4 regions of the Neobacillus sp. 204 genome follow, and region 1 is predicted to be linked to each of the others. Evidence: riboswitches for the same ligand, from Rfam matches in the RefSeq annotation. Region 1 holds a riboswitch; each other region holds the start of a gene.
What was found. A riboswitch is a leader RNA that binds a small molecule or an ion and turns the genes downstream of it on or off. The one in region 1 is predicted to bind cyclic di-GMP.
Positions count from the first base shown of each region.

Region 1 (2,206 bases):
TAGTACATCTTCAAACACGACCTGTTTTGCTTTATAACCTGAAGTTTCTGCATTTGAAATATTATTAGAAATAACTTGTTGGCGTAAACTTGAGGCATCTAAGGCCTTTTGTAGGAGGCTAATATTGTTCAAATGATCCCCCTCCTTTCTAACTAAAAAACTTTGAAAAATTTCGATAGTATATCAATATCATTTTATTTCCATAAATCAATATACTATAAAAAAGGTTTGCAAATCTATAACAAATTTTACATAGATGTTACAAGATGACTAATTACTGTTTTAAAATCATGCTTTAAGTTGTCCCAAATACTTGCTAACCCCATTTACCCAATGGTTGTTTAATCCAGTTGGGTCATTATCCGCACCAATGGGCGCATATTTTCCGGCAATTTTTGAAATACTTGTTAGTCCCATCCCTAAATAATTCTTACTTAGATTTCGAGCCATATCCATAATACTTTCTTCAATCGAAGAATACGACTTCAAACCATATTTCCCCATCATTCCACCCACATTATTCTTTACATAGGCTGCTTTTGATGTTCCATTTCCTGTTTCATGTTGGGCAATAGCTGTTAATAAAGCAGGATTGACATTATACTTTTGACCCGCACTAATAAACGCGTCCCCCATTCCTTTGAGCTTCCCATCCAGTATTTGATTTATCTTTTCTGAACTGATCGTTTGAAAACGTAACGGTTCGTTTGTACTGAATGTGTTATTCAGAAGTCCCGTATTAGGGATTTCATTAACTAAGGCTAAATTATTAGATGGTAAATTATCTACAAACGATTGAAGAGTTGGTGTAGAGGAAATTGGCAACTCCTTTTGGATTAATTCATTTAAAACTGAAGTAAAAAGATCACCAAAATCAATCTTGGTTGTCCCCATTTGTGATTTTACTTGCTCATTACGGGATAAAGTATTTATTAACATCGTTTTTGTAAACCAATCATCACCAATAATCAATGGAATACTCCTTCCCTTAATAGAATGCTCATTATTAACGTTCTAGCTGGTTTGTTTTGACAGAAAAGATGCGTGACAACGATGCGATCCGTGGTCACGCATTATAAAGAAGTTTTATTTAACCATTTCGTTTTCAAGGTTGAAAGCGTTTAAATGGCTCCTTCTAATAACCTGCTTACGTCACCCAAACACTCCTCCGAAAGCATTGAAACACATGTTAGTTGACCATTTTCTATCGTCCCTTCAACTAAAACAATCGAAGTCGTATCAAGTTCTTCCTTCATCGCAAGAATTTGTTTTCCCATATAAACTACATTTTTCACAATATAATAGGAACTGTTGATTGGATATCCAATTGTCACTTTAACCGGTTTCATAAAGAAGGGTTTCTTCTTTCTAAATTCCAAAAAGTCTAAAATCTTGTGATTCACCCGTTCTTCAGTTTTCACATGTTGCAGGAACATTTTTTCGCCCTCTCCTTTAACTGGTGTTAAAGAGTATAAAAATAACCCCGCCTCTACCGAAGGGGGTTAGCAGACAAAAAATGCTTTGCAGGTATAGAGTCCTATACCTATTTCGACATTTTTCCACCTAGTAAAAACACCCTATCTTTGGGCAGCTGGCTGGCATAGTGAATTACCCTTAGCCCCTTTAGCTTTGCGCCACTGATTTTCACCAGTTTTGCCTTGATCGAGATTTTGTGTTTCAGTATCCGAAGTAATCTCTTAATCAAATAATAGAATGTTTTACCATTATCGAATATCCGACTATTTTATCATTTTGTGTCGAATTAACTAGGTACTTTAGACTATTTCGTGCATAAATATGACAATTTGCCCATATTTTCGTCAAAACTTGTCACATTAACAAAAAGAAACCTATTCTTGAAACTCTAAAAATAGGTCAGTTTATCTTTTTGAGTCTAAAAATACACCATTTGTTTGATTAAAATAAGGATGATAATGTTTCGAAACCTGTTTTTGCTTTTTCATTTGATTGATGAGAATTTTGGTTTCAGTTAAACTCTTTTCTACTAACTGTGTCATAAGCTGATCAATGGCATGTATATACTGCAAACGTTGCTTCGCGTTTGGAGAATATTCGAAGTTGGTTTCCTTATTCTTCAGTTCATCCACTTTGCTCATTAACGTCTGTCGATCAATTACCAAGATCTCAAATTCCTCAAACTTTTCTTCTTCTAAACAGCGATTCATATCATTTGTCATCTTATAAA
Region 1 covers NZ_JBJORY010000005.1:142,719-144,924, forward strand. Annotated here, with positions in the region: gene flgB (flagellar basal body rod protein FlgB) at 1-132, opposite strand, end outside; gene ACJ004_RS12095 (glucosaminidase domain-containing protein) at 289-972, opposite strand; gene ACJ004_RS12100 (hypothetical protein) at 1,122-1,436, opposite strand; cyclic di-GMP riboswitch class I at 1,584-1,668, opposite strand; gene fliT (flagellar protein FliT) at 1,881-2,206, opposite strand, start outside.

Region 2 (2,206 bases), on a different contig from region 1:
AAAAAGTTGCTGAGTGGCTTAAGTCCATAGAATTTTCGCAACTTATTAGAACTTTAAGTATTGAAAAAGGACAATTCTAAGGGGAATTCCTAAGAATAAAAAGGCGTGTGGTGCTCACGCCTTTTTATTCTGTCTGATCATTGAGCAAACGAGCAGTATCTCCTCGATATTCTTCCTCATTTTCAACTCGATTTTTAAAGGCTTCCCGTACCACTAGGAATTCCTCGTCACCGACTGCTTCTTTCCCCTGTTTTTCTGTTAAAGTGTCTTTAGGGAAGTTCCCTGGATGATGCTTCTTTTTATGTTCAAAATGTTCTCCGCGTGCCAAATTCAACACTCCTTTCGTCTTCGCAAGTATCATTCCCAAAATAGAGTGAAATAATTACTTTTTGATTAGCACATAAAAAGAAAAAGCTGATTGAAAGAGGAATCTTACATAGATTCACTCTTCATCAGCTTTTTGTTTTGAGAGCTCTGGCTTGCATATGCGGTCCAATAAATAGCCAGCAAACACAATAAATGCAATCGGAATAGAAAAGTTTAACACATGAATAAGGGGCATCGAACTGCTTCACCACCAATATTTGAATATTATTAATATTATGATAATAGTCGTGTTGTTTACATTATATGCTAATTGTCACAATTTAGACAAATATTGAAGTGATAAATATATCTTTTAATGGTTATTCAACATAATGAGAAGGAAAGAAATTGTTCAAAGTTCCATCATTTTGACATAAAGCTGCAAGGATTCGATTTAAATTGGGATATTTTTGTAGAAATATGGGATTAATTGTTAGAAAAAGTTTTTTGAATATTGTAAAATTACGACAAATTACAACACCCTACTGAAATAGCACTAGATATAATATCAATGAGGATTAAGTATATCGACCTATCAAAACAATGAAAAAAACATTAATACAGTGACTTAAGTTGTGTTGGAATCAGAAAAAGGCAAACCTGTTGAAAAGCAGGGACGCAAAGCCGAGGATCTAAGGTATGTTTTACATGCTAAGATGGCCGGGTTACCTGGAATACATTATGTATTTTAGGAGTGAGTAGAATGGTTATAACCGAAAATAATGTAGAAGTAATCGATCAAGAATGGATGGCACTCATATTAGAAGCAAAGGACTTAGGGTTATCCATAGAAGCAGTTCGTGATTTCTTGATTAACAAGAGATAATCACGTTAAACGTACATAAATAAAAAGCATTCTACAAAAAAATCACGTTTTTTGTAGAATGCTTTTCTTTTCAATAAGATCTTTTATATCTATTTATCGTTTTGATTAATTCGCCACTTATTAAATTCAAGGAAATCCCGAAATTGTTCCTTAGATACACCAGACTTCATTGCATCTTTGACTAGATTCATCCAATCAATATCTAATTCCTCTTTATTGATTTCTTCATGTATCAAATGGTCCACAGGAATATTCAAAACAACAGCAATTTTTTCTAGGAACTTTATAGAAGGGTTCTCTTGTTTATTATTTTCAAGGTTACTTAAATATGATTTAGCCACCCCAGCTTGAGCAGCAAGTTCGGAAAGTGACATTTTTCTATCTAAGCGAAATTTTTTTACGCGATCACCAATCATTAGTCTCACACCCAATTATTATTCACTTTACGTTAATTCTAACAAAAAGAATGGAAAAGCACCATATTAAGAACAAAGAAATATGACAATTTTTGAACTTTGAGAATTAGTTTAGTCAAAGTATCTTTGAAAAAATACCAGGATAGAGTTAATATAAAAAGTGTTGCCTATTACGGCATAATGTATAATTCTTTTGAGGTATGTTTTTAGTCGAATAACCATTTTGATTTGCATACATAAAAATAATTAAAAAGGAAGGGGACCCAATAATGATTGTCCTTAAATCACAGCGTGAAATTGATGCGATGAAAAAAGCTGGAGATATTTTGGCAGCTTGTCATAAAGAAATTGCTAAAATGATTAAACCAGGTATTACAACATGGGAAATTGATGTATTTGTAGAAGAATTTCTTAAGAAAAAAGGCGCGACCCCAGAACAAAAAGGGTATAAAGGCTACGAATATGCTACTTGTGCGAGTATAAATGACGAAATATGCCATGGCTTTCCAAGGAAAGAACCTTTAAAAGAAGGGGATATTGTGACAGTGGATATGGTTGTCAATTACAATGGCGCGTTAGCAGATTCCGCTTGGTCTTA
Region 2 covers NZ_JBJORY010000003.1:111,456-113,661, reverse strand. Annotated here, with positions in the region: gene hutH (histidine ammonia-lyase) at 1-80, shown strand, start outside; gene ACJ004_RS07770 (hypothetical protein) at 125-337, opposite strand; cyclic di-GMP riboswitch class I at 950-1,039, shown strand; gene ACJ004_RS07765 (anti-repressor SinI family protein) at 1,070-1,192, shown strand; gene ACJ004_RS07760 (helix-turn-helix domain-containing protein) at 1,282-1,608, opposite strand; gene map (type I methionyl aminopeptidase) at 1,878-2,206, shown strand, end outside.
Region 2: it holds a riboswitch for cyclic di-GMP, as region 1 does, so the genes downstream of both, ACJ004_RS07765 (anti-repressor SinI family protein) here and ACJ004_RS12100 (hypothetical protein) in region 1, are expected to answer to the same signal.

Region 3 (2,206 bases), on a different contig from region 1:
AGAGATGATGAAGTCTTAATGATAAGAGAAAATAAACCAACTGCCATTGAAATGTGGAACTTTCCGAGTGGACGCATTGAAAACGGTGAAGACATTCTCTTTTCAGCTCGTAGAGAAGTAAAAGAGGAAACAGGCTTTGATGTAAAACTTAATAGCACAACTGGTGTATATAATTTTGTCAGTAGCACAAATAATCAAGTTATTTTATTTCATTTTACTGGTGAGGTTACTGGAGGTTTATTAAAACTAGAGGAAGAAGAGATTTCAGATAGTAGATGGGTTAAGGTAAGTGACCTTGTAAAATTCGATGATGAGGAATTACGGGAACCAAGTGTATTAAAGCAAATAATAGTTAACTTATTAAAAGAGGAGTTACACTCAATTAGTATTTATAATGAACAACTTTAAACTCGTAATAAGTTAAGTATGTGAAAGAATACATTTTAAGTAACGGGTGCATTAGTTGAAGATCCAGCTGCCAGTTACGGCGGCTTTTCTTATGCAACTATAGGGGCAGGTTTGTTTAAGAGGGATTAGGTCATTTCACATAACCTACTTTTATATCTTCTTTCATCTAATCATTTTTTGATGATGCCTGTCTTTCTGAAGGGCAGTTTTCGCAAAGTTTATCGTTTTTAGCTTAAATTCCCCCAAATTAAACACTCGACTAAACACAAAAAATTGGCATTTTTTGTGTGTTTTTGATAAAAATAATTATTATTTTCCCGATTAATTTCATAATTCTACATTTTTTGTATCAAATCAATAAAAAATAGTATATAAAGCCTATAGAAAATATTCGAATTCCCCCAATTTACTTAATTTTCTAAAACATTTATAATTCAAATTGCATACGAGGGTTCTCGGTGTAAAGGGAGCGAGGAAATATGGTTCGTAAATGGACACTTGAGCCATATGGAGCTAGTAGTGTAACCCACCTTTAATTATTATTTTATAGGGGGAATATATATGAAAAAAATGACGAGTTTAGCTTTAGCGGGTATCCTATCAGTAGGACTTGCGGTTAGTTCTGCAAGTGCAGCAGTATCGGTTGACGCAACAGGAACAGGTTTTGTAGGTAAAGGTGATGTACAATTGGCATATGAATGGAGTAATTCTGCTTTACAGAAAAATGCAAGCGGTCTTACTTTTACTTATGACACTCAAGATACTTATGATGTAACAGAGGTATGGGACACTTCAGCAGGTAAGAAAACTGTACATCATGATATCACAGTACCAAAACATGTATCTGTTAGTGCTAGTGTAGGGTATGATGCTCGTACAAGCAAACAAATCACTGGCTTTAACTTAAAAGGTATTGATCCACTTTCAGTAATAATTGAAGGAACTGTACCAGTTGCAGGTGACCCTTTAACTGGCAATCGTCACGTTATTGATCCAGAAACTGGAGCTTGGGTAGAAGCAATTATTACAGACGTTCAATTAACAAAGAGCGAAGGTGGATTATACGCACACTATAATGGAGTAGATGTTGCAATGCCAAATACACCAGTAGCACCAATCGTTGTACCTATCCAGTGACATGTAATGTAATAGTGCGGAAAGCAGTCATTAAATGGCTGTTTTTTTTTTGGTTATGCAAATGAGGGTAGATGGAATTATACCAACCATTTTTCCGACAAATTAAGATACCGTAATGATCGAGATAGATGTAATTTTAAGTGATTTAAATAATGAATTAGAAAATTATTAGATAGGATTGCATTTCACAATCTGAGAGACGATTGTTTTCTACGTACAAGATTGTGAAATAATGTACTTAAACAAACGGGAGCAAGAGTTTAAGATCAGTGGCAGCTTCGGCAGCTTTTTTTGCTTGTTCCACTAACGTGGCATTATAGTTGAAGAAAAATTACAAAAAAACAAAATAAGTGAACCATTAGTGTTAAACAACACAATCAAAAAGTGAAACAGCCTTTTTTATCAAATTTAATTATGTAAAAATTTAATCGGATTTTCTGATTTAAAGAACGTAAAAGCAATCACTCAAGTCATTCGGTGTAAACAACGGCGCCAATTGTCCAAACCATGTAGTAATCTTTCAGGTGGCTTTTGCAGCCACTTCCTAGTATATCAGCAATGTAAGCGCAAACCAACTGGTTAATGTTGGACAATAACAGTGTATGAAAAGCTAAGAAAACAGGAGAAAAACTGAGTTTAACCAATTGGATAAATTCGTTAT
Region 3 covers NZ_JBJORY010000021.1:19,099-21,304, forward strand. Annotated here, with positions in the region: gene ACJ004_RS27200 (NUDIX hydrolase) at 1-408, shown strand, start outside; cyclic di-GMP riboswitch class II at 865-948, shown strand; gene ACJ004_RS27205 (hypothetical protein) at 970-1,545, shown strand.
Region 3: it holds a riboswitch for cyclic di-GMP, as region 1 does, so the genes downstream of both, ACJ004_RS27205 (hypothetical protein) here and ACJ004_RS12100 (hypothetical protein) in region 1, are expected to answer to the same signal.

Region 4 (2,206 bases), on a different contig from region 1:
AGGACGGTCTTACTTATCCTGTTTTCTAACGGCAGCTTGCAGGGGTACTGCTGGTGCTCCTGATAAAGTGCCTGAAGTTTGTGGTGCAGGTTGTGTAAATCCTCCGGTATTATATAAATGAGCCATAGGTTTGATAATCCCAGCACTGCCTATTTGTAAAACCGAGGAATTGGTAATTCCGCCAATTTTAATGAAATTTATTTGAATGGACTGCTGTATATAAAAATTCATTTACACCCACCTACTCATTTATGCATTCAGTGCAATCCCTTGATCGTAAACATCTGGATCATGGGTATTTGTAGAACTAACATTATTATGGAGCTGTAGGCTATCCCCCGTGTTGAAGGATCCAGCGCCGGAAAAGGTTTTTGCAGCCGAGAATGGCATAATTTTATAAACATCTCCAATATGGAAAACAGAACTGCTCCCAAGTGTAATGACCTGTGCAACTCCAACAATTGCTGGCATTTTCAACACCCTTTTTTCATAGTATCTTCTACATCCTATGTTTGGGCAAAAGTAATGTGATTCAATCGCCCAAATAATTAAAACAGGAGCCAAATTGTGCTTATTCATATTTGTTAGTAACTTTATAGGGGTATATTTTAAAGGCGGTTATAATTACCTGTTATTTTCGACGATAAATGATAAATTAGTAGGATATTCGATAAATCGAAAAGGGACTATTATGTGATTAAGAGATCAGTTGGAAAAATAAACACTGAATCTCGATAAAGGCAAAGTTGATGAAAATCAGTGACGCAAAGCTACAGGGGCTAAGGTGCATTTGCATTATGCCAGCCAGTTACCGAAAGATAGGGTGTTTCATATTAGTTATGCTATGTCTGCATAGGTTTCCTATGTCTATATAGTTTTCTTTGATTTTTACCCCCCTATCGGTAATGGCGGGGTTATTTCTATTTTAGAAGGAAAAATCCGTCCATTTGATGCTGGCGGCTTGAGGCTTTTCCCTTGAGGTAAAAACGATTAAAGGTGGGTGGAAAACTTATGGGCTTACTCGATCAAATTCCAGAAAAAGGACAGCTATGTGGGGAGATTCAAATTGATAAACCAATCAATGACCTAAATGGCCTAGGACCCATATTTCCCCTTCTATTAGATGAAGATGTGTCAGAGGTTATGGTGAATGGTCCTAAACAAGTATACTGTGAACGAAAAGGGAAGTTAGTTTTAACCCCAGTCCAATTCCGCGACAATGAACATGTCATGAAGGTGATTGATAAAATTGTCGCCCCGTTAGGTCGGAGAATTGATAAAAGTTTGCCAATTTTAGATGCCAGGCTTCCAGATGGGTCACATGTAAATGCGATGATTCCTCACTTGGCATTAAATGAGCCAACAATCACTATCAGGAAATCTTCAAAGTATCCTCGCCAAATTGACGATTTAATTAACTTTGGAACAGTGACGAAGGAAATGGCTAACTTTCTGGATGCATGTGTGAAAGCTCGATTAAATATTTTTGTTAGTGGTGGCCCGGGTTCTGGGAAAACAACCACGCTAAATGTACTCTCAAACTTTATACCTGAGGGTGAAAGGATTGTAACGATTGAGGATATTGCAGAGATACAATTGGGACAAGCATATGTGATTTCTCTTGAGACACAACCGCCTGCTAATGTGGAAGAAGGGGCAGACTCTATTCACGAGCTTGTGAGGAACACATTACGGATGAGTCCCGATCGGGTCATCATCGGGGAAGTACGCGGTGAAGAAGCATTTGATATTCTCCAGTCTATGAATAGGGGCCAAGGGGGATTATTGGCGACAGGGCATTCAAAAAGTCCAAAGGATATGATTGCACGATTAGAGACAATGGTTCGTTTATCAGGTGTAGACCTTCCGATAAAAGCAATTCGGGAGCATATAGCCAAGGCGATAGATGTAATTATACAGCAAACCCGTTTGAAAGATGGAACAAGGAAAATAGTTAATATAACTGAAATACGAGGAATGGAAGATGAAAATATTGTTCTTCAAGATATCTTCTCCTTTAAACAAGAAGGGCTTAACTCAGAGGGGAAAATTATTGGACAATTAATATCAACTGGTGTCCGCCCTAAATTTTATGATCGTCTGATGGAATCTGGAATTAATATCCCAGCCTCAGTGTTTATAGACAATGAGGAGTAAAAAAATGAAAGGACTCCTCACGAATTTAAAAATAGTAAAGAGCTGATCC
Region 4 covers NZ_JBJORY010000001.1:133,300-135,505, forward strand. Annotated here, with positions in the region: gene ACJ004_RS00660 (spore germination protein GerPB) at 10-231, opposite strand; gene ACJ004_RS00665 (spore germination protein) at 250-471, opposite strand; cyclic di-GMP riboswitch class I at 730-816, shown strand; gene ACJ004_RS00670 (TadA family conjugal transfer-associated ATPase) at 1,012-2,157, shown strand.
Region 4: it holds a riboswitch for cyclic di-GMP, as region 1 does, so the genes downstream of both, ACJ004_RS00670 (TadA family conjugal transfer-associated ATPase) here and ACJ004_RS12100 (hypothetical protein) in region 1, are expected to answer to the same signal.